Linked DNA regions of Cellvibrio sp. PSBB006. The protein of the gene in region 2 interacts with the protein of the main gene of each other region in a pairwise test. Links are inferred from orthologs where the notes say so. Each region holds a gene or a part of one and is shown on either strand. Other genes may lie near its edges. The genes, in order: CBR65_RS06355 and CBR65_RS15995.

What was found.
Region 1: the proteins of CBR65_RS15995 (region 2) and CBR65_RS06355 interact in binary tests that used the Escherichia coli proteins (3 or more experiments, as listed by UniProt). The link is inferred for Cellvibrio sp. PSBB006 from one-to-one orthologs.

What each region holds. Positions count from the first base shown.
Region 1 is NZ_CP021382.1:1,523,847-1,539,285, forward strand. What follows is about bases 5,605-8,957. They hold CBR65_RS06355 (2-oxoglutarate dehydrogenase E1 component), read right to left. Parts: upstream 8,640-8,957; coding sequence 5,805-8,639; downstream 5,605-5,804. Other genes in these bases: odhB (2-oxoglutarate dehydrogenase complex dihydrolipoyllysine-residue succinyltransferase), read right to left, coding at 5,605-5,753; CBR65_RS06360 (succinate dehydrogenase iron-sulfur subunit), read right to left, coding at 8,891-8,957. Outside these bases: CBR65_RS06330 (pectate lyase), read right to left, coding at 1-455; sucD (succinate--CoA ligase subunit alpha), read right to left, coding at 752-1,624; sucC (ADP-forming succinate--CoA ligase subunit beta), read right to left, coding at 1,644-2,810; lpdA (dihydrolipoyl dehydrogenase), read right to left, coding at 3,003-4,442; more of odhB, read right to left, coding at 4,533-5,604; more of CBR65_RS06360, read right to left, coding at 8,958-9,595; sdhA (succinate dehydrogenase flavoprotein subunit), read right to left, coding at 9,612-11,384; sdhD (succinate dehydrogenase, hydrophobic membrane anchor protein), read right to left, coding at 11,389-11,757; sdhC (succinate dehydrogenase, cytochrome b556 subunit), read right to left, coding at 11,751-12,125; CBR65_RS06385 (citrate synthase), read left to right, coding at 12,741-14,021; CBR65_RS06390 (alginate export family protein), read right to left, coding at 14,090-15,283. UniProt on the Escherichia coli protein: E1 component of the 2-oxoglutarate dehydrogenase (OGDH) complex which catalyzes the decarboxylation of 2-oxoglutarate, the first step in the conversion of 2-oxoglutarate to succinyl-CoA and CO(2).
Region 2 is NZ_CP021382.1:3,826,667-3,841,634, forward strand. The notes cover bases 6,840-9,721. They hold CBR65_RS15995 (ATP-binding cassette domain-containing protein), read right to left. Parts: upstream 9,282-9,721; coding sequence 7,398-9,281; downstream 6,840-7,397. Other genes in these bases: mdoH (glucans biosynthesis glucosyltransferase MdoH), read left to right, coding at 6,840-7,329; CBR65_RS16000 (TIGR02444 family protein), read left to right, coding at 9,371-9,721. In the rest of the region: CBR65_RS15965 (polysaccharide deacetylase family protein), read right to left, coding at 1-625; CBR65_RS15970 (hypothetical protein), read right to left, coding at 534-1,175; CBR65_RS15975 (glycosyltransferase), read right to left, coding at 1,179-2,525; CBR65_RS15980 (MgtC/SapB family protein), read right to left, coding at 2,761-3,273; CBR65_RS15985 (glucan biosynthesis protein), read left to right, coding at 3,822-5,411; more of mdoH, read left to right, coding at 5,383-6,839; more of CBR65_RS16000, read left to right, coding at 9,722-9,868; CBR65_RS16005 (hypothetical protein), read right to left, coding at 10,048-10,959; CBR65_RS16010 (FKBP-type peptidyl-prolyl cis-trans isomerase), read left to right, coding at 11,550-12,269; rsd (sigma D regulator), read right to left, coding at 12,367-12,834; CBR65_RS16020 (disulfide bond formation protein B), read right to left, coding at 12,912-13,400; CBR65_RS16025 (flagellar basal body-associated FliL family protein), read left to right, coding at 13,602-14,033; gshA (glutamate--cysteine ligase), read right to left, coding at 14,090-14,968. UniProt on the Escherichia coli protein: Genetic data indicate it may be involved in ribosome assembly or function.

The DNA.
Region 1 (15,439 bases), 2.3 Mb from region 2 along the record:
CCGTCATCAAAGGTAGCATTGCCGTAATAATGATGGAACTCCTCCAGACGCCATGCATTTTTTCCGATCGTCTTATACCAATCGCGCAGTGATGCTTCACCGCCAAAATCGGCGACGTAATTCCAGCCCCCGGCCGGATGCTGAGCCCAGATGATTGCACCGGCCACCTGCTCTGCTGCTGCGTAATAATACTCATCGCCGGTTGCATGATAAGCATCTAAAAAAACATGGCCCATGGTTGCCGTTCCAGGCGGCTGAATCCAGATCATGGTCTCACGCGCTTCCAGCTCTCCCCAGCGGCGTGAGAAATCCGGCAAATAGAACCATACATATCCTCCGCGGTGGCTGACCTTTTCCACCATAAAGCGTGTCGCACGCTTCATAGTGTCTTTCACTTCATCAAGTGATGGCTCTTCTGAGAGTTCAGCAGAGGTCGTCGCAGCAGGAAAAACCACAGGTAGGATGCATATGCAGAGTGAGCATAATGCGCGAAATAAATAATTGGATATATTGAGGCGGTGCTTGATCACAAACATGTCAGTCTCTGTCGTTATTGTAGATAGACCGATGACTCTCACCGATAAAACAATATTGTTATCTTTTGATGATAGCTGCTCATGTCAGATCCGCATCGACTCTTAACATTTTTTATCGCGTTTTTCAGGCGTGTAGGCCGGAATGCGCGGATATACACTATTATTTCCCCATAAAAAAAGGCGACCGAAGTCGCCTTTTTTCTACCATCCGAAAATTACCAACCGGTAACTTCTTTCAGGGCTTTGCCGATATCGGCCAGACTTTTCACAGTCTTCACACCAGCATCTTCCAGCGCAGCAAACTTCTCAGCAGCTGTACCTTTACCACCGGAGATAATTGCACCGGCGTGTCCCATACGCTTACCGGCAGGCGCAGTGACACCAGCGATATAAGAGACAACTGGCTTGGTTACATTCGCTTTGATAAATGCCGCCGCTTCTTCTTCCGCAGAACCACCGATTTCACCGATCATGACGATGGCTTCGGTTTGTGGGTCTGCCTGGAACAATTTCAGGATGTCGATGAAGTTGGAACCCGGAATCGGATCACCACCAATACCTACACACGTGGACTGACCAAAACCGTAGTCAGTGGTTTGTTTAACGGCTTCGTACGTCAGCGTACCGGAGCGAGAAACAATACCGACTTTACCTGGCTTGTGAATGTGACCCGGCATAATACCGATCTTGCACTCACCCGGAGTGATCACACCAGGACAGTTTGGTCCAATCAGACGCACACCCAACTCGTCGCATCTTACTTTTGCATCGAGCATATCCAGGGTCGGGATACCTTCAGTAATACACACAATCAGTTTGATGCCGCCGTTGGCTGCTTCAAGGATTGAATCCTTACAGAAAGGTGCCGGAACATAAATAACCGACGCTTCAGCGCCAGTGGCTTCTACGGCTTCTTTAACGGTGTTGAATACTGGCAGACCGAGGTGAGTTTGGCCGCCTTTACCCGGCGTTACACCGCCGACCATCTTGGTGCCATAGGCGATCGCTTGTTCAGAGTGGAAAGTGCCCTGAGAACCGGTAAAACCCTGACAAATAACTTTGGTGTCTTTGTTAATTAAAACGCTCATGATTTTCCCCCTGGGCCCCTTATGCGTTAGCCGCTGCAGCAACCACTTTCTGGGCAGCGCCAGTCAGGTCGGTGTCAGCAATGATATTCAAGCCGCTGTCAGTCAGCACTTTTGCACCCAGTTCAGCGTTATTGCCTTGCAAGCGAACAACAACCGGTACTTTTACGCCAACTTCTTTCACAGCGCCGATAACGCCTTCAGCGATCATGTCGCAACGCACAATACCACCAAAGATATTGATGAATACGGCTTTAACATTGTCGTCTGACAAAATAATTTTGAATGCTTCAACCACACGTTCTTTTGTTGCACCACCGCCCACGTCAAGGAAGTTAGCGGGTTGACCGCCGTGCAACTTAACGATATCCATGGTACCCATTGCCAGACCGGCGCCGTTAACCATGCAGCCGATGTTGCCGTCGAGCGCTACGTAGTTAAGTTCCCAGGAAGCAGCGTGCGCTTCACGCGCATCTTCCTGTGAAGGATCTTGCATTTCTTTTAATTCGGGATGACGGTACAGAGCATTACCATCGATGACCAATTTGGCATCCAGGCAGTGCAAGTTACCTTCTGGTGTAATAACCAGTGGGTTAACTTCCAGCAGTGCCAGATCTTTTTCTTTAAACAGTTTGGCCAAACCGAGGAAAATATTAACGAACTGACTGACTTGTTTGCCTTCCAGACCCAACTTGAACGCCAGCTCGCGCCCCTGGAACGGTTGCGCACCCACTAAAGGATCAATAGTCGCTTTGAGAATTTTTTCCGGGGTTTCGTGTGCAACTTTCTCGATCTCTACACCACCTTCGGTGGAAGCCATGAACACGATACGACGGCTTGAACGATCAACCACAGCGCCCAGATACAACTCTTTAGCGATGTCAGTGCAGGTTTCCACCAGAATGCGGCTAACCGGTTGGCCTTTCTCATCAGTTTGGTAAGTCACCAGGTTTTTGCCTAACCACTTTTCGGCAAAGGCTTTGATTTCATCTTTGCTTTTAACGAGCTTTACACCGCCCGCTTTACCGCGACCACCGGCGTGAACCTGAGCCTTAACAACAAACATATCACCACCGATCTTGTCGGCGGCTTCTACCGCTTCAGCAACAGTCGCTGCGGCGATGCCTTTGGATACAGGCAAACCATATTGGGCAAAAAGTTGTTTACCCTGATACTCGTGCAAATTCATGGTGTTATTCCATTTTGACGAATGGTTGAGCTTGATGAGTATTCATAACAAGCCAACGGAAGTTATCGATGACGACGCAGTCTTGTGAACAGCGCCGCCCCCTGGGGTGAGTTATTAACTCAAGCGTAAGACTCTGCGGTCTTCTTCATCTTCATCGAAACCGAACTGCAACAATATGTTGCGGGTCGATTATCAGCGCTTCTTCTTGTTGGCAATGTGAATGGCGTGACCATGCACAGCCAGAGCTGCTTCGTGAATGGCTTCAGACAAGGTTGGGTGACCAAATACCATCATGCCAATGTCTTCTGCACTGGAACCGAACTCCATAGCAATAGCGACTTGCTGAACCAGGTCGGCAGCGCTTGGGCCAACGATATGGCAACCGAGGATGCGATCAGTTTCAGCATGGGCAATGATCTTCACCAGGCCCTGGGTTTCGTTGGCGGCCATGGCGCGACCACTGGCAGCAAAGGGGAAAGTGCCCACGTTGTATGGCTCACCCGCTGCTTTAACCTGCTCTTCAGTTTTACCAACAGCGGCCACTTCCGGATGGGTGTAGATAACATTAGGGATGATGTCGTAGTTCATCACGGTTTTTTGGCCGGCAATGCGTTCAGCAACCATCACACCTTCTTCCGAACCTTTGTGCGCCAACATCGGCCCACGCACCACATCACCGACAGCCCATACACCGGGCGCGTTGGTGGAGCACAAGTCGTTAACATAGATGAAGCCGCGCTCATCGAGATTTACGCCGCTGTCAGCAGCCAACAAACCTTCGGTATAAGGACGACGGCCTACACACACAATCAATTTATCAAAGGTTTCTTTTTGCTCTTTACCGTCTTTGTCGGTGTAGGTAACAACAACTTCATTGCCCTTCACTTCCGAGCCGGTTACGCGGCAACTGGTGCGAATATCCAGGCCTTGTTTGGTGAGAATTTTTTGCGTCTCTTTGGCAATTTGCTGGTCCATGATGGCGAGGAAGCTATCGAGCGCTTCCAGCACGACAACCTGTGAACCTAAACGATTCCACACGCTGCCCAACTCAAGACCAATCACACCCGCACCAATCACACCCAGACGTTTTGGTACGGCATCAAACTCCAGGGCACCGGTAGAGTTGACAATGATTTTGTTATCGACCGGAGCAACAGGAATATTGATGGGACTGGAGCCGGACGCCAGAATCACATTTTCTGCTTCAAGGACAGACGCCTTACCTTCGTTGTCAGTGAACTCGACTTTACGCCCAGCCAGCAATTTACCTGTGCCGTATAAACCGGTCACACCATTCGCTTTGAACAGTGCAGCAATACCACCGGTCAATTGCTTAACGATCTGCGCTTTACGCGCGATCATCGATGGCACATCGATTTCAATACCTTTAGAGGTAATGCCGTGAACTTTAAAGTCGTCTTTGGCTTCATGATACTTGTATGAACTATCGAGCAGCGCTTTGGAAGGAATACAACCGACGTTCAAACACGTACCGCCGTTCACGCCTTTACCTTCTTCGTTGCGCCACTTCTCAATGCACGCGGTTTTTAATCCCAATTGTGCAGCACGAATTGCTGCCACATAGCCGGCAGGACCGGAACCAATTACGATCACATCATATTTTTCAGACATAGCTTTCGTTCCCAAATTTGGTCGATGTGGTTGCCCGAATTATCGGGCAACCCAAGTAAGACGGGGCATCAGTTAACCGAAATGGATAACCTAGATTTCCAACAGAATGCGCGCCGGATCTTCAAGCAGATCTTTGATCGCTACCAGGAATTGCACCGCTTCTTTACCGTCCAGCAGACGGTGATCGTAGGACAGCGCCAGGTACATCATCGGCAGAATTTTTACTTCGCCGTTAACGGCCATCGGGCGCTCCTGAATCTTGTGCATTCCGAGAATGGCAGACTGCGGCAGATTCAGAATGGGAGTAGACAGCAGCGAACCAAACACACCGCCGTTGGTGATGGTGAAAGTACCGCCAGACATTTCTTCAATGCCCAATTTGCCGTCGCGGGCACGCAGACCAAAATCACGAATGGTATTTTCAATCGTTGCCAGGCTCATATTTTCTGCGTTGCGCAATACGGGAACCACCAGACCTTTGTCGGTAGAAACAGCCACACCGATGTCCTGATAACCGTGATAAACGATGTCGTTGTTATCAATTGACGCATTGACCGCCGGGAAACGGCGCAGTGCTTCCGCAGCCGCTTTCACAAAGAAACTCATAAAACCCAGACGGGTGCCGTTATGGGCTTTTTCAAATTGATCTTTGTATTTGGCGCGCAGCTCCATGATCGGACCCATGTTCACCTCATTGAAGGTGGTTAACATGGCCGTGGTGCTGGATGCTTCCAACAGACGCTCAGCAATACGCTTACGCAGGCGAGTCATCGGCACACGTTTTTCAACGCGATCACCCACAGCATCCATCGCCGGTACTGGCGCAGCTGCGGTCGAGGAAGTTTTTGCAGCCGGCGCACTCGCCGGAGCGGACTTCAAATGATTGGCGACGTCTTCTTTGGTAACACGTCCATCTTTGCCCGTGCCGGATACTTCAGCGGCATTGATGTTATTTTCGCTTGCCATCTTGCGTGCCGCAGGATTGACCAACTTGTCACCGCCGGCGGCCGGCTTGGCTTCCGCAGCCGGTGCTTCCGCTTTGGCTTCTTTATTTTCAGCCGGGGCGGCCGCAGCGCCTTCCACAAACTTGGCAATCACTTCATTGCTAAGAACTGTGTCGCCCTCACCTTTTATGATTTCACTGAGGCTGCCATCAGCCGGCGCCACAACTTCCAACACGACTTTATCGGTTTCGATATCAACGATCAGCTCATCGCGTGATACGGCTTCACCCGGCTTCTTGTGCCAGGTCGCAATAGTCCCATCCTGCACGGATTCAGGGAAAGTCGGGGCTTTAATTTCAATACTCATTGCTCTTCCTTTATCTCTCGCTGTGATTCGGTAAACATCTCATACTGAATACTAGACATTCAGTGCTTCGTTGATGAAACGTGTTTGTTCTTCAAGGTGAGCAGACATATAGCCGCCCGCTGGTGCTGCCGATGCATCGCGACCAATGTAATCCAGATACAGATCTGGATTGTGATCGTGCACCACACGACGCATGTGATGCTGGCTGCTGTACCAGGCGCCCTGATTCATCGGCTCTTCCTGACACCAACGGATATCCTGCAAATTGGCATAAGGCGCCAGTGCGGCACGCAGCTCTTGTTCGGGGAATGGATAAAGTTGTTCAAGACGAATCAGCGCAACGTTATCCTGATTACGGGCAATACGTTCTTCCAAGAGATTGTAGTAAACCTTGCCACTACACAGGATGGCGCGCTTCACTTTAGCCGGATCGACACTGTCATCGGCAATTACGTTCTGGAATTGACCATTGGCCAGCTCTTCCAACGTGGAGGTTGCCAACTTGTGACGCAGCAGCGACTTGGGGCTCATTACCACCAAGGGACGGCGCATCGGACGAACAGCCTGACGACGCAGCATGTGGAAAACTTGCGCCGGCGTTGTAGGCACACAGACCTGAATATTGTGTTCGGCACACAACTGCATGAAACGCTCAAGGCGTGCAGAAGAGTGCTCTGGCCCCTGACCTTCATATCCGTGCGGCAACAACATTGTCAGGCCGCACAGACGGCCCCACTTGTGTTCGCCACTGGTAATAAATTGGTCAATCACGACTTGCGCACCGTTAGCAAAATCGCCAAATTGCGCTTCCCAAATAACTAATCCGCCAGGCGCCGTGGTGGCATAACCATATTCAAATGCTAATACAGCTTCTTCTGACAGATAAGAATCATAGAGTTCGAAATCCGGCTGTCCCTCTTTCATATGCGACAGAGGTACGTAGCTGGAGCCGTCTTTTTGGCTATGAACTACCGCATGTCGATGAGAGAAGGTACCGCGTCCCACATCCTGACCGGTCATACGAACAAAGTAACCTTGCTCCACCAGAGTGGCATAGGCCAATGTCTCCGCCATACCCCAGTTAAGCGGCAGAGCACCACCCGCCATCTTGCGGCGGTCTTCGTAGATTTTTTCAACTTGCTTTTGCATGACGATGCCATCGGGCACCTCACACATTTTATTGGCAATCGCTTGTAAGGCTTTTAGCTCAACACCGGTATCGCTGGGTGCGGTCCAATCATGACCGATGTAGGCGGACCAGTCGACAAAGAGTGAACGATCCGGCTCACTCACCAGACCACTGGCTACGTGCTCACCGCGATCCAGTGCTGCACGATAGTTGTTGGTCATCTCGTCAGCCGTTGCCTGATCCAGCAGACCAGCACTGATCAACTTATCGGCGTACAAGGTACGCGTAGTTTTATGGCTGCGAATCACCTTGTACATCAAGGGTTGAGTCGCTGACGGTTCATCAGTCTCGTTGTGACCACGACGGCGGTAACATACCAGATCGATAACCACATCTTTCTTAAACTCGTAGCGGTAATCCATGGCCAATTGCGCCACAAACAGGACCGCATCAGGATCATCACCGTTCACGTGGAGGATGGGGCATTCAATCATCTTGGCCACATCGGTGCAGTACTCGGTGGAACGGGCATCTTCACGTTTGCTGGTGGTGAAACCGACCTGATTGTTGATCACGAGGTGCAGTGTTCCGCCGGTGCCATACGCACGGGTCTGTGACATCTGGAAGGTTTCCATCACTACACCCTGGCCAGCAAATGCTGCATCACCATGGACGACGATAGGCACAACCTTGCCACCCACTTTATCTTTGCGGCGATCCTGGCGTGCACGCACAGAACCTTCTACCACCGGAGATACAATTTCCAGATGCGACGGGTTAAATGCCATTGCCATGTGCAATTCGCCACCCGGCGTCATCACGTTGGACGAGAAGCCCTGGTGATATTTCACATCCCCGGACGTATCAACCAGACGACGGCCATCAAACTCGGCAAACAAATCCGCCGGGCTTTTACCGAACACGTTAACCAGCGTATTCAAGCGACCGCGGTGGGCCATGCCCAGGACAATTTCTTTCGCACCGTAGGTACCAGCGCGTTTCACCAAGGCATCAACAAGGGGGATAAAACTCTCACCACCTTCCAGACCGAAGCGTTTGGTACCCGGGTATTTACTGTCCAGGTGACGCTCAAGGCCTTCGGCTGCGGTCAAACGCTCCAGTACCGCCAGACGCTGCTCTTTGCTGAATTCCGGGTTGGAACGCACACTCTCCAGACGCTGCTGCAACCATTGCTTTTCCGCCAGATTGGTGATGTGCATGATTTCCGGGCCGACATGACCACAGTAGGTTTTTTCCAACGCAGCGATGATGTCACGCAGAGGGGCTTCTTCTTTACCGATATACAGGTTACCGGTCTGAAAAACCGTATCGAGGTCAGCATTGGTCAGGCCATGAAAACCAAGGTCAAGGTCCGGTACCTGCTCACGCTCCATCAAACCTAGTGGATCGAGCTGGGCTTTTTGATGCCCACGGAAACGATAGGAGCTGATAAGTTGCAGAACCTTTACCTGCTTGCGCTCGTGCTCAATGCTGACTGAGCCCGCCGCTGCAGGAGCAGTCACGGTACGCACGCGGCTCTTGCCTAGCTGCTCAAACTGAGCACGAATCACCGAGTGCGGGGTATCCTGGGTTACAACGCCGTTGACGCGCGGCAATTGTTCGAAGTAGTTGCGCCATTCTTCGGGAACGGCATTCGCGTCGTGTAAATACTTGTCGTAGAGCTCTTCGACGTAAGCAGCGTTCCCACCGGAGATGTGCGACGTGCTCCAAAATTGCTCCATGATGCTGTCTTGCATTCCACCCACCTTAATCATGGGGACCGCCAGCATAACCTGCGAAGGACGCTGACCTGGGCTCTGCCCACTACCCCTGCTATCAACTAGCTGTTAGCTACAATAACGCCCTCAACTTGTGGTCGAAGGCGCCGCTTTTAAGCCGCTGTGTTCATAATTACAGCGAACAGTGTTAATACCTTGCGCTGATGTTCTGGGCTATCAAGCGCAAGGCATCAAAGATTTACCGCCTGCAAATACACAAAAGCGCCACCTTAGGTAGCGCTCTGTAACAGCATGTTGCGGATATGGCCAATGGCCCGTGTCGGGTTCAACCCTTTGGGACAAACCGCCACACAGTTCTGGATACCGTGGCAGCGGAATACGCTGAAGGGATCGTCCAGATTAGACAAACGTTTTTCAGTGGCGAGGTCGCGGCTATCCGCCAGGAAACGATACGCCTGCAACAAACCGGCAGGTCCGATGAACTTGTCCGGATTCCACCAAAAAGATGGGCAACTGGTTGAACAACAGGCACAGAGTATACACTCATACAAGCCATCCAGCTTCTCACGATCTTCCGGAGATTGTAACCGTTCGATCGCTGGCGCTGGCGTGTCGTTCTGCAAATAAGGTTCAATTTTCTTGTACTGGTCGTAGAATTGGGTCATATCGACTACGAGGTCACGGATTACCGGTAAACCTGGCAGCGGGCGCAGCACCAATTTGTTGTTCTTGACACATTCGGATATAGGCTTGATACAAGCCAAACCATTCTTGCCGTTGATGTTCATGCCATCAGAACCACAAACACCTTCGCGGCATGAGCGACGGTAAGCCAGGCTTTCATCCTGGGCTTTTAATAATTCCAGCACATCCAGCACCATAAGATCTTTACCCTGAGTATCGATCTCATAGGTTTTCATGTACGGCTCTTTATCGGCGTCAGGATTGTAGCGGTAGACTTCAACTTTCAACATTTATCTGTCTCCCCGATTAATAAGTACGAACTTTAGGTTCAAACGCTTCCATAGTGCGCGGTGCAAAATTCACCGCACGCTTGGCGACACGTTTGTCAGCCGGGAAATAAATGGAATGGCATAACCAGTTCTGGTCATCGCGATCCTGGAAATCTTCTCGGGCGTGAGCACCGCGAGACTCCTTGCGCTCTTCCGCCGCAATGGCGGTCGCTTCGGCCACTTCCAACAGATTTTGCAACTCAAGTGCTTCGATACGGGCAGTATTGAACGCGCTGCTCTTATCGGTGATGCATACATTTTCAACACGCGGACGCAGCTCTGCCAACTGCTGAATACCCTTCTGCATGTATTCACCTTTACGGAATACACCGAAGTAATTCTGCATGATGGTTTGCAATTCCTTGCGCAGCACAGCAGCGCTTTCGCCGCTGGTTGAGGTGTTAATTTTGTTCAGGCGAGCCATGGAAGCTTCGATATCGGCCTGGGTGGCATCACGTTGCTCAATACCTTCACGCAATGCTTTTTCGATATACAAACCTGCCGCACGACCAAATACCACCAGATCCAGCAGCGAGTTTCCGCCGAGGCGATTGGCACCATGCACGGATACACACGCCACTTCTCCGCAAGCGTAGAGGCCATCGATGACAGCATCTTTACCATTTGCATCAACAGTCAACGCCTGGCCATTCACATTGGTTGGTACACCGCCCATCATATAATGGCACGTGGGTACAACCGGAATGGGAGCATAAACCGGGTCAACGTGCGCAAAGGTACGTGACAATTCACAGATACCGGGTAGCTTGCTCTCAAGCACTTCTTCACCCAGGTGATCGAGCTTAAGCAGCACGTGATCACCGTTCGGGCCGCAACCACGTCCTTCCAGGATTTCCTGAACCATGGAGCGAGCCACAACATCACGACCGGCAAGGTCTTTGGCATTGGGGGCATAACGCTCCATAAAGCGTTCGCCATCTTTATTGATCAGGTAGCCACCTTCACCGCGACACCCTTCCGTAACCAGAACACCCGCGCCGGCAATACCAGTCGGGTGGAACTGCCACATCTCGATATCCTGCACCGGGAAACCGGCACGCAACACCATACCAATACCATCGCCCGTGTTGATGTGAGCGTTGGTGGTAGAGGAATAAATACGGCCGGCACCGCCAGTCGCCAGGACGGTTGCCTTGGCTTTAACGTAGACTGTTTCGCCATCTTCGATGTTAATAGCAATCACACCGACAACGGCGCCGTCCTGATTCTTCACCAGGTCAACGGCGAACCATTCGTTCAAAAAGACCGTTTTATTCTTAAGGTTTCCCTGATAAAGGGTGTGCAGAAGCGCGTGACCGGTACGGTCTGCTGCCGCACAGGTACGGGCCGCCTGGCCGCCTTTGCCAAAATCCTTTGATTGACCGCCAAAGGGACGCTGATAAATGCGGCCATTTTCAGTACGGGAGAAAGGTAAACCCATGTGCTCCAATTCAAAGACCGCTTCCGGCCCGACAGAACACATATATTCGATAGCATCCTGGTCGCCGATGTAATCAGACCCCTTGATGGTGTCATACATGTGCCAGCGCCAGTCATCATTCGGGTCAGCACTCGCGATAGCGCAGGTAATCCCGCCTTGAGCAGATACAGTGTGCGAGCGGGTTGGAAATACTTTGGTAATTACCGCCGTTTTGTAACCGGATTGTGCCAATTGCAGTGCAGCACGCATGCCTGCGCCGCCGCCGCCAATCACAATACCGTCAAATGAAATTGTTCGCATGTTAGCCATCAGCCTAGAGCCCCCACAAAATTTCAACGCCCCAGACCAGGTAGGTCACAGCGGCAACACCCAATACTGTCTGCGCAATCAGACGCAACACAGTAGCCTTGGCTCCCAACAAACGGTTGGTGAGATAGTCCGTCAAGACAGACCAAAGTCCGATCCAGGCATGTGTAATAAATGAAATAAGAGCGAGCAGGCTGAAGATGCGCATCCATAGCTGATTATAGAGCGCGCTCCACTGAGCGAAATCCAGGCCAGGATTCATGGCAATATAAACGACGAGAAAGATTGTATAGGCTGTCAATATCACAGCGCCAACGCGCTGAATCAACCAATCATACAGACCACTACGACCAAAACTGGTTACTGCAGTTACCATATCCATACTCCGGCTATTACGATCAATACAATGGCCAACAGCACCACAAGCCTGGCACCCAATTGACCACCTTTTAAGGTCTCACCTACGCCGCCATCCATTGTCAGATGGCGCACACCAGCAACGGTGTGGTAAGCAAGCACAGAGAGCACACCCCAGAGTACGAACTTGTAAACCGGATCATTCAGAGACTCTTTCATCGCAGCAAAGCTTTCCTCCGAGGCCAGACTTGCGTCCAACAGCCAAAGTAATACGGCCATGCCGGCAAAAAGGAAAACACCAGAGATGCGATGAAGGATAGAAACGTAAGCGGTGATAGGAAGTTTGATAGTGGATATATCGAGATTGACAGGTCTTTTTTTGTTCACGGTTGATAGTCACCTTTTTGCCCATCGCGGGCAGGTTTTAAGAATGAGCGTTGGGCTCAACGCTTTACCTCAACCTATCGTCCAAATCGACCCTGTACCACGAGTTACTGATAGCAGATTTCAATAAAAACAGGAGAGTTAAAGGTTGTCACCAGCCGCATCCTGCAAGTCGCGCCGTATTATAGAGAGTGAACTTCAGAAACACAAACAAAAAGCCGACCCAAAATGGCAATCAAATCCACAGAAATTTATCGATTTCCTGTCGCTTTATTACCAATTACGCATCAAAAGAGAACATCGCCAAACAAACGCGCGCTATAAAAGTGCAGAAGCAACATAAGCAAGGATTTTCTTATCAGGATGATTGATAGAGACTATAAAAATTGACAGCGCTGCCAACAAAAAAAGCGAAGCAGGAACCGTGGCGCATCCATAGGGTAAATAACGGCAAAAGCTATCATCCAGCGTAGTAAGTCATCTATAATGCCGACCGCAAACGGACTCCCCACAATTTGACAAAGCTAAATCTATCCTTATAGTTGTGCCCCGTTTATCAACCTGTCTTGGCCTCCTGCCATGTACGTAAGCCTTTATTAGTAACTACAGGAGTCAGTAATGACTGACAAGAAAGCACACTTAACGGTTGACGGCTTGGATGCGGCAATTGAGTTGCCCATTTATAACAGCTCTACCGGTCCTGACGTTATCGACGTTACCAGCATTACCAAGAACGGCTTTTTTACCTTCGATCCGGGCTTTATGTCCACCGCCTCATGTGAATCCAAGATTACTTTCATTGATGGCGACAAAGGTATTCTGCTCCACCGTGGTTACCCCATTGATCAATTAGCTGACCATTCTGATTACCTCGAAACCTGTTACCTGCTACTAAACGGCGAACTCCCAAACGATACTCAAAAGCAAGAATTTACCAACGCCGTCAAAAACCAATCCGCTGTCGACCCTTCTGTAGCTGCCCTCATCAAAACCTTCAAACGCGATGCACACCCCATGGCAATTCTGTGCAGTGCAGTAGCTGCTCTCGCCGCTGTTTATAATGAAGGGCTTGATATCACTCGGGAAGAAGACCGTAAAGTTACAGCACACCGCTTAATCGGCCAAATGCCTACATTGGCTGCCATGGTTTACAAGCACAGCCAGGGCGAAGAATTTATCGCGCCGGACAGCGCACTTGGTTATGCAGAAAATTATTTAAATATGACCTTCGGCAAAGCAGGACAGGCATCCAAAGTAAGCCAAGTGTTGGCCAAAGCCATGGACCGCATTTTTATTCTTCATGCGGACCACGAGCAAAATGCATCAACATCAACAGTACGCCTCTCTGGCTCTTCCGGCACCAACCCGTTTGCCGCTATCGCCGCCGGGATTGCCACATTGTGGGGACCAGCCCATGGCGGCGCTAACGAAGCCGTATTAAAAATGTTGGAAGAAATCGGCAGCGTGGACAACATTGATAAATTCGTTGCCAAAGCAAAAGACAAAAATGATCCGTTCCGCCTGATGGGCTTCGGTCACCGTGTTTACAAAAACTTTGACCCTCGCGCCAAAGTCATGAAGCAAACCTGTGATGAAGTTCTGGCTGAATTAGGATTGGAAAATGATCCTCTGCTGGCGATAGCCAAGCGTTTGGAAAAAATTGCCCTGGAAGATGAATATTTCATTCAGAAAAAATTATATCCAAATGTGGACTTCTACTCTGGCATCATCATGAAGGCCATCGGCATCCCTACCGAGATGTTTACGGTGATCTTTGCTACTGGCCGTGCCGTGGGCTGGTATGCTCACTGGGATGAAATGGTCAGTGCTGCTTACAAAATCGGTCGCCCGCGCCAACTTTATACAGGCAGCGTTCAGCGCGACTATCCCAGCAAATAAGATTTATTGTTTGCAAGAAAAGGGCTGCAATTGCAGCCCTTTTTCTATTGGTAGTGCGAAAATTTATTTTAGAAATTGATATCTGCCATCAGCCATAATTTAGTGGTGTCAGAACCAAAATCATCTGCAGAATAATCAGCAAATTTTGCAGTATAAACAACGGGGCCCCACTTTTTACTCGCGCTGACATCCCACTCTGTGCCGTAGTCTATACCGTTCACATCCGACGCCAGTTCGTGGTAAGCAGCAACGAACTGTATTCCAGCAAGATTGGTTGCCAAGGTCATATAGATATCCTCAATACCGTTAGCAGGCGTATCAAGAAAGCGGTCAGTCCACCCCTGGAAAGCGTGCAAGGTGGCAAGTGGTGTGGCAAAACCTACGACACCATCATCGGAACCTAACAATTCATATCCCAAGGTCGTGGTCAGCTTACCCAGTGTAACCACACCCTCAGCCAGCATGTAGTCAGCTGAATAGGTTACCGGATTATCACCTCCCTCTGATTGCGTTGCGTATTCCAGGTTGTAGCCAAAGGTTGGGTTGACGCGTCCCATCCAGCGAGCACCGAAGGTATCACTCGCCAATGCCGGTGCAGTCAGGTTATCGATGAGATAGGCATACAACGATATTTTGCCAGCACTGAAACCGGCATAGTTTACATTTAACAAATGAGTTTCCTGATCGTGATCACCGATCAGATTATCTTCGCCAAATATTCGATTAACATTCGTAACATATGCGTAAAACAGCTGGGTGTCGGACAAGCCCTTATTGGTAATCGAAAAGGCATCATAGGTTTGCTCGTTCTGACGCCAGCCTACTGCGCCGATAAACCGCTGGTTGTCCAGAACAATGCGTTGCCGACCGTATTTGAATTGCGTACTGAAATTATCGTATGACACGAACGCCTGATTAACTTCCGTTCCTTCAGGGTCCGCGATAATAGCCGTACCGGGATTGGAGGGATCATTCGCCGCCGTGCGGTAATCGACATCATCCAACTCGCGCACATCATCAAACTCCGCTGCAAAAGCAAAGCCATTGTAGGCACCCGATTGATAAGAAAGACGCGAGCGCAGAGTGAACGCATCGGAGTCCTCCAGGCCATCCCAGCTAACATCCTCATAACGCAGACGAAAATTTACTTTGACGGTGCTTTTTTGAAATGCCTCCGTCACACTTTCATTTGCGATTGCATGAGGAACCAACGATAAAGATCCAACAACAGCACCAAGGCAGCAAGCCATGTATTTTTTCATAGAGCCTTCTCCAGAGTTTGATTGTGTGTGGTCAACGCTCCTGCGAAAAATGCTGCATGATGTTGCAGATTAACTTGAACATCGCACCACTTTAAAACAACGGAAATATTTGAAATTTTTAATGTAACTGTCCGTTGCACGCCACGTGACTGAGGC
Region 2 (14,968 bases):
GCACAATCAAATGCGGATGATTATGTTGCCGCTGTCCATCATGCATCAACACGATATCCCCGAACTTAATATCATGCAGCCGCTGCGCAACACCCGTCTCCGTCCCCATCGGACCCCAGTCAATAATGCTATGACTCCACAACACCGTCGTCATGTTCTCAGCTTGCACCTGCTTAAGCATGGCGCGGCGTAAACGGCCGTGGGGCGGGCGGAACCAGCGGGGGGCGTGGCCGGTGATTTTTTGAATCGCTTCGGAGCCGCGGGCGACTTCATCTCTTGCGCGACCGGGCGAGATCATCCACGGATGGCGATGGCTGTAGGTGTGATTGCCGACGGTGTGGCCCTCACTCAACATGCGTTCCACCAGCCGTGGGAAACGTTCGGCGGCTTCGCCCAGAACGAAAAAGCTCGCGCGGATTTTGTGCATGGCGAGCAGGTCGAGGATGGCCGGGGTGTAGACCGGGTCGGGGCCATCGTCGAAGGTCAGGCATACCAGTGGGCTGTGCAGGTAGCCGGACACATGTTTGAGGTTTTTAAGAATAGTCGGCGAGGCGGACTGCCGGGGTTGGGTCGGATTCAAAACCACCGGATTCACTGTTACGCGTTTTGCGATTTCGGAATTCATCAGTGTGAGACTCCTCGGAAAAATAGTTAAGCAAATTATGACGAGTCAACCAGAAAGCATGAGGTTGCAAGCGGTCATTTTCACGTGCAGCGAGCGTTGGAAAAAACGCTTTTAATAGCAATCGAAAATAAAACTGGCGCATACGGTTGCCCCAGGTGGTGGGCAGGCGTTCAATCATAAAACCCACTTTTTCACCGTGGGGTGCAATCCAGGTCACGCCGTGTAACGCTTTAATGTCTTTAAATTTTTCTTCGCTGGCCATGCGTGTGGCCAGATGGTTTAGCGATTTCACCAGCAGCCGCCGAAAGCGCAAGGCGCCGCGCGCGTATTCGCGCGGGTTATTGCCGGCATTAAAGCACTCATGATTGAAATGCAGGATCGCCAAAGCGTCGCCCGGTTCCAGCCAGGTGCCGTCATTCATCGCTTTGCGTTCGCCCTCATAGTTTTCATAAGAGAGGCTCAACAATTCATCAATTTTTTCGACCCGGTGCAGGCGACGCCACAAAGTGTCGTACCAGGTCATTACGCTATTGAACCAGGTCCCTGACATCGTCTATTCCTGTGCGGAGTGGCGCTGCCAACGGCCGATACGTTTTTCACGCTCAAGATTTTCAATTTGCGTCACGATCGTTTTGGCGGCGTAGCGATGTCCCTGTTGCTCGGCGCGTTTTTTCATGTGGCGCAATTCGTCCGGGTTATCGAATAGTTTATGCAAGGCGCCCGGTAAATCCGGTACGTCCACCCGCAGGCCAGCGCCGTGCTCTTTCAGGAATTGGACGTTGTGTGCTTCCTGGCCGCCAAGGCAACAGGTGGCAATGAACGGGCGGCCGCAGGCGAGGGTTTCGCTGACGGTAAGTCCGCCAGGTTTGCCGACCACCACGTCGGCGGCGCGCAGTAGGCTGACCATATCATCGGTCCATGAATACAACCTGAATCGGTCCGGGTTGGCGCGAGCGAGGTATTCCAGTTCACCCTGTCCACCCAGGGAATTGCTGGCGGTGACCAGCACGCGGTAGGGACGGCTATCGTCAAGCACCAATTGGCGAACGGCATCAAGGGTGCCGATGCCGCATTGTCCGCCGGTAATCAAGATGGTTGGGCGCTCGTCCAGGCCGAGGTTCTGGCGCGCCCGGGTTTGTGAAGGGGGATTTTCAAAAGCAGGCATCAATGGGATGCCGGTGACCTGGATGCGCCCGGGTGATACACCCTGCTCTGCCAACGCGTGCGCCACGCGTTCGTGGCCGACGCAATATAAATGCGTGGTATCGCGTACCCAGACACCGTGGGCACCGTAGTCAGTCGGCACGCCGATAATCGGTTGCGTCACCACGCCTTTTTGAATAGAGCGGCTCAGCAAGGCGTTGGGATACATCTGCGTAGCAACCAGCAGGTCCGGAGCATAGCTGGTGACGTAATTTTTGAGTCGTGAGGCGAGGATGCTGTAAACCAGGCCCAACAACCCCTGAAGTACGAGGCGACCGGCCGGAAAGCGCGGCCGATAGCAGATGCCGTTGATCAGGGTATTAATCAGCGCGCTATCGAGATTCTTATAAGAATTGGAGAATGAAAACAGGGAGTGCTCGTTAACATCGGGATACCAGCGGTGTTGCTGCTCGGTCAGGAAATCCACCAGTTCTTTATCCGGCGGCGTCTTACCGGCCAATTGCCGATAGAGATCCTTATCCATGTCGTAAAGCTTTTGATAAAGCTCCGGGTGTTCAGCAGTCATGCGCAGGTAGCCATCTTTAACGGCCGCGCTGACATCTTCATCGAGCAAATGGGTGACATCGAGACATTGGGTCTCAATGTCCGGGTAGCGATTGCGCAGGGCGAGGTCAATCGCTTCTGCGGCGCGAGTGTGTCCATAGCCGGGGCTGGAGGTTAAAAACAATATTTTCATGCCACACGCTTCCTTTTTTCTTTCCGGGAATCCATGGTTATTGTTGTTTTGCTGACGATAAAACAACGGGTAAATAAACGAACGGCAACGCGCAAAACAATAGCGCTTTTAGGCGCAGGATGCACCGGGTAGTTTGTAAGGATTTGCGCATCGTTCAGTGAGCGGTGTTCGCCATACGCTAGCCTGCTGTTTGGCAAAAGGAAGGTCTGTGCGGGCTCTCACATAAAGTTTTGGCTTAGTTTTCATCTTTATGCGGTGGGTTGTTAGCCGGGCCTTCCAGCAACGCCAGGATGCGCGGCATGATCAGGAATACGGCCAATGCCAGGAGCGTGCACAAAATAGCGGAAGACTCGCGTCCCAACCCGGCCGCTACGCCGATAGCGGCGGTCAGCCAGATGCCGGCGGCAGTTGTCAGCCCCTTGAGGTGTTTTTCATCGCTGCCTTTGATGATAGCGCCGGCGCCTAAAAAACCGATACCGGAAATCACGCCCTGCACAACGCGGCTCATTTCCGCATCCGAGATTCCTGCCTCTTGCGGGATCAGCACGAACAACGCGGCACCGATGGCGACCAGCATGTGCGTGCGAATGCCTGCGGCCTTGCCGCGCTGTTCACGCTCAAACCCGAGGATACCGCCGAGCAGTGCGGCCATGAAAAGGCGCACGCTGATGCGCGTGATTTCAGTTACATCTTTTAAGTCGGAAAATTCGGCGACAATGGTGCCGGAAATTTGCTGCCAGAGACTCATGTGTTTTTTCTCGGTAAGAGGCACCAATTTGGTGCCAGTTAATGCCGGGCAGGCTCACCCGCTAACCAGATTATCATCGTGGTTGAAGCTCGCCACGGTGCGTTAACCAACAGTCGCTGGTGGCGTGCAGTTTTATGATGGCGCATAGGTTGTGACATCTACTGTAAATTCACCGGTATACGATGCTGTGCAGCAGCGCAGGCTGATGCGGTCCACGTCTTCTCCCAATCATCTCTTCGATTGCAGAGTCTCTTCCCGTAGAGAGTTGGCATCAGTGCGTCGACCAGTTGGCGATGGACGCTTGACCCGGCGTGATTTGTGCAGTGATTTCAAGTAAGTATCAAGACCGGGATGTTGAGCGAGAGAGTGTTCGCTAGCTCGCACAGAGAAAAACGGCAGCAAACCATTTTTTATCAGGAGAGTCATTTGAACTCCCGATAGCGTTTTCATCGGCAACAGAAATCCAGCAGGAGATTGAATGGATGATGTGTAATCTCATCACCCGTAGTGGGAACCTACCAAAACGTTTTATGCTCGGAAGCTGGCTTATGACGTTCTTATGTTTCGGCGTCATGGTGCAAGCGCAACAACAGACGCCGGCGTCCAGTGTTTCATCCTCATCGGCAGTTGCTTCTCCTGTTGTTGATCCCGTGATCGCCGACCCCGAGCCCAACGCGCTATTCAATGCGATTGAAGCGCGCGCAAAAAGTCTGGCACAAGACGACTTCAAACCGATAGAAGCCAATATTCCCGATGAACTGGCTAACATGAATTATGACCAGTATCGATCAATTCATTTTCGTCCGGAAGCGTCGCTCTGGCGTGGTGAATCCTTGTTTGAAATTCAATTATTCCATCCCGGGTTTTTATACCGGGAGCCGGTTGTGCTGCATATGGCCAGCAGCGTGGGCGACCCTTCGTTGAAGTTCAAACAGGACTTTTTTAATTACGTTGGCCAGGCTGAAGCATTGGCGGGCAAGGCGCCGGAAAATATCGGCTTTGCCGGTTTCCGTGTGCATTACCCGCTCAACACGAACGAATATAAAGATGAGTTCCTGGTATTTCAGGGTGCCTCGTATTTTCGGCTGGTTGGGCCGGGCCAGGTTTACGGTTTATCGGCACGCGGTCTGGCGATTGATACGGCGGAGTCCAGTGGTGAAGAGTTTCCGGTATTTCGCGAATTCTGGCTGGTAAAACCCGAGCCGGATCAAACCCGACTGGTGTTGTATGCCTTGCTCGACAGCCCGTCAGTGACCGGTGCTTATCGGTTTGAAATAACACCGGGCGCACCTACCGAAATGGGGGTGGAAGCACGTTTGTTTGCGCGGCGTGATATTAAAAAACTGGGCATAGCACCGCTGACCAGCATGTTCCATCACGGTGAAAACACGACACGTTTTGTCGATGATTTCCGTCCGGAAGTTCACGACTCCGATGGCTTGCTGGTTGCCGCGGCCAATGGCGAATGGATCTGGCGTCCGCTGAGTAATCAACGGGCGTTGCGGGTGTCCTCCCTTGCTGATGAAAATCCGCGCGGCTTTGGTTTACTGCAACGGGATCGCGATTTTAATCACTATCTCGATATGGAAGCCGATTATGAATTGCGCCCTAGCCTGTGGGTGATGCCGCAGGGTGATTGGGGTAAGGGCCGAGTTGAGTTGGTGGAGATTCCCACTGACAGTGAAGTGAATGACAACATCGTGGCTTATTGGGTACCTGAGCAAGCATTTAAAGCGGGCGAGACTCGGCGCTTCAGTTATCGCTTGCGCACCTTCGATCAACATCTGGCTGAACAGGGCGGCGCGCGCGTGTTGCGCACCCGTATCGGTTGGGGTGCTGTGCCCGGTCAAAGTAACCCGCCGCCGCACAGCAAGCGGCAGTTTGTGATCGATTTCCGTGGTGGTGAATTGGAAAATCTATCTGCCGATGTGCCGTTGGAAGCGGAGCTGCAAAAAAATTCCGGCACGATTACAGACTTGATGGTGACGCGTTTACCTGACCAGAAAACCTGGCGTGTATCTTTCAAGCTGGAACCCGAAGGCAATAACCTGGTGGATATGCGCATGTTCATCAAACTGCGTGACCAACGCCTGACTGAGGTATGGAGTTATGTCTGGTATCCCGATGCAATTCAATAAACTGCACGCGCGCGCGTTGCCCGTTGACGCGCGCCTGCAACCGGAAAACAGTATTCGTTTACCGGGAGAGTCGATTCGCCGGCCGCTGTTTTTTATTCTGGTGTTAGGCACCACCGTGGCCGGTGTCTCGATCATGTTTAACATCCTCGCCGCCAATAATCTGATGCCGCTGGAAGCGGTGCTGTTATTTTTGTTTTCGATTACCTTTGGCTGGATCACCATTTCTTTCTGGAGTGGCCTCTGCGGATTTGTGTTGCAGATGATGCAGCGCGATCCGCTCTCGTTAAAAAAAATGGATCTCGATCGCTATCGTCACCAACCGATTACCACGCACACGGCAGTGGTGATGCCGGTATATAACGAAGACACGCAACGGGTCATCGCCGGTTTTGAAGCGACCTTGCGCTCCCTTGCAGCAACCGGTGATATGGCCCATTTTGATTTTTATCTATTGAGCGATACCACCGATCCCCAGGTGGCCCAGGCCGAGCTCGATGCCTGGCAACAACTGCATGAGCGGCTGGGTGATTTATCGGCGCAGATTTTCTATCGTCGCCGCGAAAAAAATATTGCGCGCAAAGTCGGTAACCTCGCCGATTTTTGTCAACGGTGGGGCAGCAGTTATGAACACATGATTGTGCTCGATGCCGACAGTATTATGACTGGTGATTGTCTGTTGCAAATGACGCGTGCCATGCAGGCTAATCCGCGCGCCGGTTTAATTCAGACAGTGCCGATTCCGGTAAGGCAAACCACTTTTTTTGGGCGCTTTGTTCAATTTGCAGCGGTACTTTACAGTCCCATGCTAGCCACGGGTTTGGCATTTTGGCAAACCAACGCCGCGAACTACTGGGGACACAACGCGATCATACGCGTACGCCCGTTTATCGATTATTGCGGTCTTCCCAGCTTACCCGGCAAAGCCCCCTTCGGTGGCGATATCCTGAGTCATGATTTTGTGGAGGCGGCGATGTTGCGTCGTGCTGGCTGGGATGTCTTCTTGCTGGCGGATCTGGAGGGCAGTTATGAAGAAGTGCCCTGCAATATTATCGACTATGCCAAGCGGGATCGTCGCTGGGTACAAGGCAATATCCAGCACCTTGGCTTGCTCGATATCGCCGGTCTGCATCCCGTCAGCCGTTTGCATTTTTTATTGGGTGCAGTCGCTTACATCTCCTCACTAATCTGGCTTGCCATGCTCGCACTGAGCACGGCGGATGCGGTTATTCGCGCGATCAACAGCAATGTGTATTTCACCGAAGCGTATCAATTGTTTCCCAACTGGCCGATTGCCAAGACTGGCCTGATCATTGCGTTGATCAGCTTGACCATTACCTTGCTGCTCTTGCCTAAAATCATGGGCATTGTAGTGGCGATTACACATCGCAATCGTGCTTTTGGTGGCACCTGGGCAATTATCAAAGGGGCTTTTATCGAAACCTTATTCGCTATCCTGATTGCGCCGATCATGATGGCGTTTCATGCGTATTTTGTTGTTTCAGTGATATTGGGTTTTAAGGTGAACTGGGATGCGCAGGAGCGAGAAGGCCGGCTGTTGCCGTGGGGCGAAGCGATTGCGCGCACGTCACGTACTACATTGGTGGCCATCGCCTGGGGCGTAGTGACATTTATCTACGCGCCGATTTTTTTCTGGTGGTTGATGCCGATCCTGACCGGACTGGTGCTGTCGGCACCTATCGTCCGTTATTCAAGCAGTTTGTATCTGGGTGAATTGATGCGGCGCAAGCATATCTTTTTATGCCCGAGTGAAACCGAGGATGATCCCGTCTTAAGGGATATGCAACAACTACTGGTCCAGAAGGTTTCACCACTACCCGCACCGGCGATGGCGCCGGCTTTACCGCCGGATAAGTGGACCGAGATGCGTGAACAGAATCTGGCACAAATGCCGTTTTAATTAATGAGAAATTGTTGACCAATTTTTGTTAACAGCAAAGATTTTTTCGCAAGGTCTTTTCGGTTAGTTTAACTGGCCGCTTCAATCTCCTCGCTCACCAACAACCAATTTTCTTCGCATTCCATTAGCTGTGGCTGCAGCGTGGTTTGCTCTGCCAGCAACGCTTGCAAATGCGCTTTGTTGACGTCTTCATAGATACTGACATCACTGAGCTGCGCTTCGATCTCGCTAAGTCTGCGCTGCAATTTTTCCATCTGACTTTCGAGGTTTTTTAATTTATTGGTCAACGGCTTGAGTTGCTGTCGTTGCGCCGCCGATTGCTGGCGGAGATTTTTTTTGTCTACCTTGGGCGAGTTGTCAGTGGATTTCTCCTCGCTGGGCGCCGATTGTTTTTGTTGGGCAAGCCAGCGGTAATAATCTTCCAGGTCACCATCAAATTCGCTCACGCGCCCGTCCGCCACCAATAAAAACTGATCCACGGTATTGCGCAACAAGTGACGATCGTGTGACACAACGATGACGGCGCCTTCAAATTCCTGCAAGGCCATAGTCAATGCCTGGCGCATCTCCAGATCGAGATGGTTGGTCGGTTCATCGAGCAGTAGTACGTTCGGTTTTTGCCAGGCAATGATCGCGAGTGCGAGACGCGCCTTTTCGCCGCCGGAAAAATGGGTGATGGGCTCAAAGGCGCGCTCACCATGAAAGTCAAAACTGCCGAGGAAGTCGCGCACTTCCTGTTCGCGTGCCTGGGGAGACATCCGTTGGATATGCAGCGCTGCCGAAGCCTTCACATCCAAGGCTTCCAACTGATGTTGGGCAAAATAACCCAGCTTGAAATGTTCGCCGTTGGTTCGCTCGCCGGCCAGCAGTGGCAGACTGCCAGCGAGGGTTTTGATCAAACTGGATTTTCCTGCACCGTTAGGCCCCAGTAAACCGATGCGAGTCTCCGGCACAATACTCAGTTCAACGTTGTGCAGGATGGTTTTATCGCCATAACCGATTTCACCGCGCGCAATGTGTACCAACGGCGTGGACATCTTATCGGCGCAAGTAAATTCAAAACTAAATGGAGAGTCGATGTGCGCCGGTGCAATCTTCTCCATGCGTTCCAGTTCTTTGATCCGGCTTTGGGCCTGGCGAGCCTTGGAGGCCTTGGCGCGGAAGCGGCGGATAAAATCTTCAATGTGCGCAATGCGTTCCTGCTGCTTCTCGAAACTCACTTGCTGTTGCGCCAGCTTTTCAGCGCGCTGCCGTTCAAAGGCGGAATAGTTGCCGGCATAGTTATCGAGTTTGTTGCGCTCGATGCACACCGTGCGATCAATAATATTGTCGAGAAAATCCCGGTCGTGGGAGATGATAATCAGCGTACCGGGATAACGCTGCAACCATTGCTCCAGCCACAGCGTCGCGTCCAGATCCAGGTGGTTGGTGGGCTCGTCGAGCAACAGCAGATCGGAAGGGCACATCAATGCCTGGGCAAGATTGAGACGGATGCGCCAGCCACCGGAGAAATCGCTTACCGGGCGAATGTCATCACCCGGCGCGAAGCCCAGACCACTCAATAATTGTTGCGCGCGTGCTGGCGCGGAGTACGCAAAAATCTGCTCCATCTCGCCATATAGATGTGCGAGCCGGTCGCCATCCTGGCCGGCAGCGGCAATCTCCCGTTCAAGGCGGCGCAACTCGGTGTCACCATCGAGCACATAATCCAGTGCGGACCGTTGGGTATGCCCCACCTCTTGCGCCATATGCGCGATACGCCATTGCCGGGGTACCTCGCAGCTGCCGGTGTCACTGGCAATCTTGCCCAGCAACATCTGGAAGAGAGTGGATTTACCGCTGCCATTGGCACCGATCAGGCCGATCTTCTGGCCCGGAAAAATGGTGAGGTCGGCGGATTCCAGTAAAAATTTACTGCCGCGTTGTAGTGAGATGTTTTGTAATTGAATCATGGCGCGCATTCTAGCAGACTGCTTCGCAGCCGATGTGGGTCGGTCAATGAAAATCAGGACAATTTATTGCGTAACCCGGAGCAACCGATATGACACCGCCAGCGCCATCTTTATGGGACTTTTCCCTCGCGCTTTATAGCGCGCCAGATGTAGAAAGCATCTGCTTGCGTTTGCAGGATGACTTTCAGGTCAACGTCAATATCCTGTTGTGGTGTTGCTGGCTGGAAGTGCGCAGTATTCGTCTGACCCCTATGCGCCTGGAGCAGGCCTGCCAACGTATCGATTCATGGGATCAATCTGTCGTCGCGCCTTTGCGGCATCTGCGACGAGACATCAAACAGCATTACCTTGCGAATGACCCGCAGGTTGAAGCCTGCCGCCAAGCGATCAAATCGGCGGAACTGGCAGCGGAAAAAGTGGAACTGGATTGGCTGGAAACGCTGACTGACGATTGGCTCGTGGATACGACGCCACTGCCGTTGGGGGAAAATTCATTGCGTTATCTGAACGCTCTGTGTGTGCCACAGAATTTGATCGAAGAGATGCTGGCTTATTTGGTGGGAAGAGAAATCGGAAGTGAATATTAGTACTCGCACGATGCGAGTTTGGCGTTAGGCTATTTGTTTCGAAACCCTCAATTCAGGGAAGAATTGAGGGAGCTACAGGGAAGTATGCATGCGTTTTCGTAACAAATAGCCTAATGACAAACGGATCACGAAGTGCCTTGGCCACCAGAAAACGGGTACCGAAACTCGCGTTGCTTCAATTAAAACTTATCGTCGCTTTCAAACAAGCTACCGGTTGCCGGCGTAGGTGATGTCGGTGCATCCGGTACCTGAGTCGCTTTCGGGAGTGGGTTATCGCGTGGCTCAATCATGCCGATGGTGGTATGGCTGGGAATCGGCTTTTCATGGGTGTCGGTCACAACAGTATTCACTGGTGCCGGCTCTGCCGCTTTGGGTGCTGGTGGTACTGGCTTTTTCTCAGCTTTTGGCTCCGCTTTTTTAGCGGGTTTTGCCGCTGCTTTCTTTTCAGGGGATTTCTTTTCTACCGGCTTTTCGTTAGCTGGCTGGGTAGCTGCTTTGGTTTCACTGGCCGGTTTCTCGGCGGCTGCCGGTGCCGCTTTTTTTACGGCCGGTTTTGCGGCGGTTTTCTTTGCGGGTTTTGCTTTTGGCTTAGCCTTGGCTTTGGCCGGGGCGGCTGCCGATGATGGACTGCTTACTGCAGCTGGTGATTCAGTTTTTTGAGTGGATGCCTTTTTGGCGGCTTTAGCGGGTTTCGGCGCGCTGGTCTTTGTCGTTTTCTTTGCGGCTTTGGCCGGCTTGGCTTTGCTCGGCTTGGTCGCTTTGGCAACGGCTTTGCTCATCTCGGCTGCATTTTTTTTCTCTGCGCGCAGTGCTGTGACAACCTCATGGGCAGCAACCAATGTTTTGTTTTGCTCCGCTGCATCAGCTTTCAGTTTTTGCAAACGGGCTTTGGCCGCTGCGGTCGTTGCCGCTTTGCCGCGCAGGTCGGCCAGCTTTTTGGCTGATGCTGCTGCGGATTTTTGTGCGGCAGCAAGTGCTTTTTCTGCTGCGTTGAGTTTTTGTGCCCGCGCTTTTTCGAGCTCGGCACTTACTTTGGCAATCTGCTTTTCAATGTCAGCGATCGAGACTGAGGTTGTCTTTTTGGCGGCCATGACGGTGTCCTATCGGTTTAGTGGTGGTAACAGTGAATGATGCAATCTCGTGTACAAATCCAAACGCAAACTTATGACGAATATACGGCTGAAACGGCAACTATCTTTTACATCAAGATAAGCTTCTGAACCGGCCTCATTGTAATCGTGGTTTTTAAAAAAGTGTATGTCTGCTAACGAACAAAAGTGCTGATTTTTTGTACGTGTGCGCAGAGTCGAACCGCTTGGTGCTCATCCTTCGGGAAAATAAAAGCAAATCCAAATATGAATCTCTGCTCAACGTCGATTTATCGGCGATTCGAACCAAGCGCAAAAATAACAGTCAGAGGGAACGCCGGTTCGCCTGAAGGCAAGCATAGGGACCAGCAACTTGCCCGCCGATTGCATCGCAGATTCCGCACAAAACCCGCAGAATTCAGCAAAAAAACCGCAAAAAAGGCTCACAATCTCTCCCAGTTGGTATACCATTGGCGGCTTCTCTGGCCCCTGAAGTAGTGGATTTGCCGGGTTGGATTTAATCGGTCGACCGGCCCTTATGTCCTGGCTGGATGGATTAGGAAGCAAATACATCAATAAATTTAAGGTGTCATATGATTAACAAAAAACTACTTGTGGGCTTGGTGTCTTCTGTTGTTCTTGTGGTGGGTTGTGAAAAACAGGCTGAGGAACCCAAAGCTGTTGAGTTGACCACGCTCGAACAGAAAGTGAACTACACCATTGCCCGCAATCTGGCAAATAACTTCAAGCAAAATGGTCTGGTGGTTGATCCGGACAGTTTCATGTTAGCGCTTAACGATGTGCGTGACGGTGTTGATTCCCGTCTGACCGAAGAAGAGATGCAGACTGTCATGCAGACCTTCCAGGAACAAGCCATGGCCAAGCGTGAAGAAGAGCAGAAAAAACTCGCCGACGAGAATGCTGAGAAAGGTAAGGCATTCCTTGAGGAAAACAAAGCTAAAGAAGGTGTGACCACTACTGAAAGCGGTTTGCAATATCGCGTGATCACCGAAGGTTCCGGTGTTAAACCAAAAGCAACCGATACCGTGACTGTGCACTACAGTGGCAAATTGCTGGATGGTACTGAATTCGACAGTTCCTATTCACGCAACGAACCCGCCACTTTTGATCTGAACAGTGTGATTCCAGGTTGGACTGAAGGTCTGCAATTGATGCCACAAGGTTCCAAGTGGGAATTGGTTATCCCATCTGACCTGGCATACGGCCCAGGTGCCAACGGTCCGATTCCGCCAAACTCTGTCCTGGTGTTTGAAGTGGAGCTGCTGGAAGTGAAAGCGGCTGAAGCGGAGTAAGAGCGCTACTCAGCTAATAAAAAAAACCCGCTGTGAAAGGCGGGTTTTTTTATGGGCGCCGATTCTATCGATCGGCCTCTGGTATAAAAATACTTGGCTAGCTGACCAGATCTTTGTGAGACGTGTGCAGTACCGCAATCATGCGGTCTTCGGCGCTGAAGCGCACCTCCAGGGTTTCTCCCAATTCGGAGAGGTCCGGATCGAGTGACGAGAGATCATCGGTTTCCAGATATTTATCGTTGAAATCGAGAATTTGTTCAGTGGTTTTATCGACTACAGAGAAGAGAGTGCCGGCTTCTTTTAATGCTTCGGTATCCTCGAATTGCCGACCTTCTTTCATGAGTTGATCGTAAATTTCAAAGTGGCCTGCCGAGACATAATCCACCAGAATTTGGCACAGGGTACGCAACTTCGCTCCGCGCAGGGCTTCGTTTTCAGTGGTGGCTTCAAGGCCGCTCAGTGCACAGTATTGCACGAGCATGTCTTGTCGCTCTTGCAGCCAGCGATCAATGATTACGCTGACGCCACCCCAGAGCTCTTTGGCGTTTTTACAATTGTCTAGCATGCGATATTTCCTTGAATAACCATTTTTTAAATCAGGCGAGTCAAGATAGGCTATCCCGCCGTCGACAGCAAGCCTAATCAGCCTTTCCGCCAGGTCTGAAACAGGTTGATCAATACCAGGCCGATGAACGCTACCAGTGTCCAGCCGGCGATGCTGATACCAAACAATGACCAGTCCACCTTCGCGCAATTGCCGTCGCCTTGCAGTAAAACTTCCAGTGCCTGAAGAAAAGGATACACATCGAACATATAGGATAAGCCGGGGCCACAGGCCGGCACCTGATCTTCCGGCAGGCTTTGCAGCCACAGCTGACGACTGGAGAACGCGCCGCCGGTGATTGCCGCGAGGATACCCAAAATACTGTAGACCCGTCGGCCGACGCGATCGGGATTATGCAGGAAGGCGATAAGGGCGATGAGCCCCACAAGAATCACGAAGGCGCGCTGGGTAATACATAAGGGGCAGGGTTCCAGCCCCATGACATGCTCCATATAGGCAGCGATCAACATCAAACCAACGCAACCGAGGAAGATAATTAAATTTGTCTGGCGAATACTGGGCAACATGGTGAATCCTTCGTTAAGGTTATAGAAGCAATAGTACGCAAAAAGTCTCCGGGTACGCCAGCCAAATGCCCGGCGTGCATCAATCGCACAACACATGCGATTTGCCGTGTGTAGCGAGGCGCCAAAAAGCCAGTGGTTGACCGGCCGTTTAACCAAGGGTTCAATACAGATAGTCTGGTCATCACTGTTTAGGGAGTGGTTATGAATATTGCTATGGGTTACTGGGGCAGACAAAGTTTATGGTTGGTTTTGATGGGTTGCCTGTTGAGTCCATGTATCTCTGTTGCCAGTGGCGGTGGCGGGGGAGCCAGCGGCCCCTACATTGAGCTCAAACCGGCCTTCGTGGTGAATTACGGTGGCGTGGGCAAGATCAAATATCTCAAAGCGGATATTTCATTGCGGGTGGATGATCCTGAAGCGATTGAAGCGGTCAACCACCATATGCCGCTTATCCGCAACGCGTTGGTGTTGTTATTCAGTCGTCAGACCGACGAAGCCATGGCGAGTGTCGAAGGCAAAGAAGCCATGCGACAGGATTCATTGACGGAGATTAATCGCCTGTTGGAAGAGGAAACAGGTCATCAGGCAGCCATCAAAGATGTGCTGTTCAATAATCTGGTGATGCAGAGGTAGTGGCGATAAAAAATGCCGGAAAATTCCCTGCAATCTTCCGGCATTTTTGTGCGCATTTAATCGTTCACGCAGCAGCGGTATTGCGCATAATAATTTTCGAGATAGGCTTCAAAGGGTAATTGCGGCGTAGCTTCAAGCTCCCGCTGTTCCGCCAGTGAACGTCGCGCAAGATTCTGGTAATACATTTCCTTTTCGACCTCCAGTGGTCGGCTTGCAAAATACTGTCGATGTTGCTCCGCCAGCCCCATGGTGTGGCCAAAAAAAGTTTTCTGTTCGGTGCGCATATCCTGCAGCACGCGTGCTGATGGTGTCAGCTCCGGGTGAGCCAGCTTCAGGGATTGTGCCGCGACTGCCTGCCGATATTGATCTCCCCCATTGGCTTGATCCAACAAGGCAGCACATTCGGCTGTACCGGCGAGGATCTCTTCGGCCCAACGGCGCATGCTGATGGATTCCCGATGGCGTATCAACATCAGCTCCGGATCGCGGCCGTCATAGACCACACGCTTCTGGTTATCCTGACCCTCACGATATTCTTCTGCGCCCGTGAGCGGGCTGTCGTGCAGCAGACAAAATAATAAAAATGCGTCCATCACATGCATTTGTTCAGCGGTAATACCGAGCGGTTCATAAGGATTGAGATCGATACAGCGCACTTCCACATATTCCACACCGCGCAAGCGCAGCGCCTGCAACGCTGTTTCGCCAGATTGCGCCGGATGCTTGGGACGAATACTGCTGTAAAACTCATTCTCGATTTGCAACAGGTTGGTGTTGAGCTGCTGATAATTGCCCAGTGCATCTTTCACACCGACCGCTTCATAAGCCGGATGTCGGGTGGAGATAGCACCGTAAAGTGTTTTGAGATAGCTGGGCAGATTGTTGTAACAGACAATCAAGGATTGTTGCGCATCGCTTTGATAACCGAGATCACC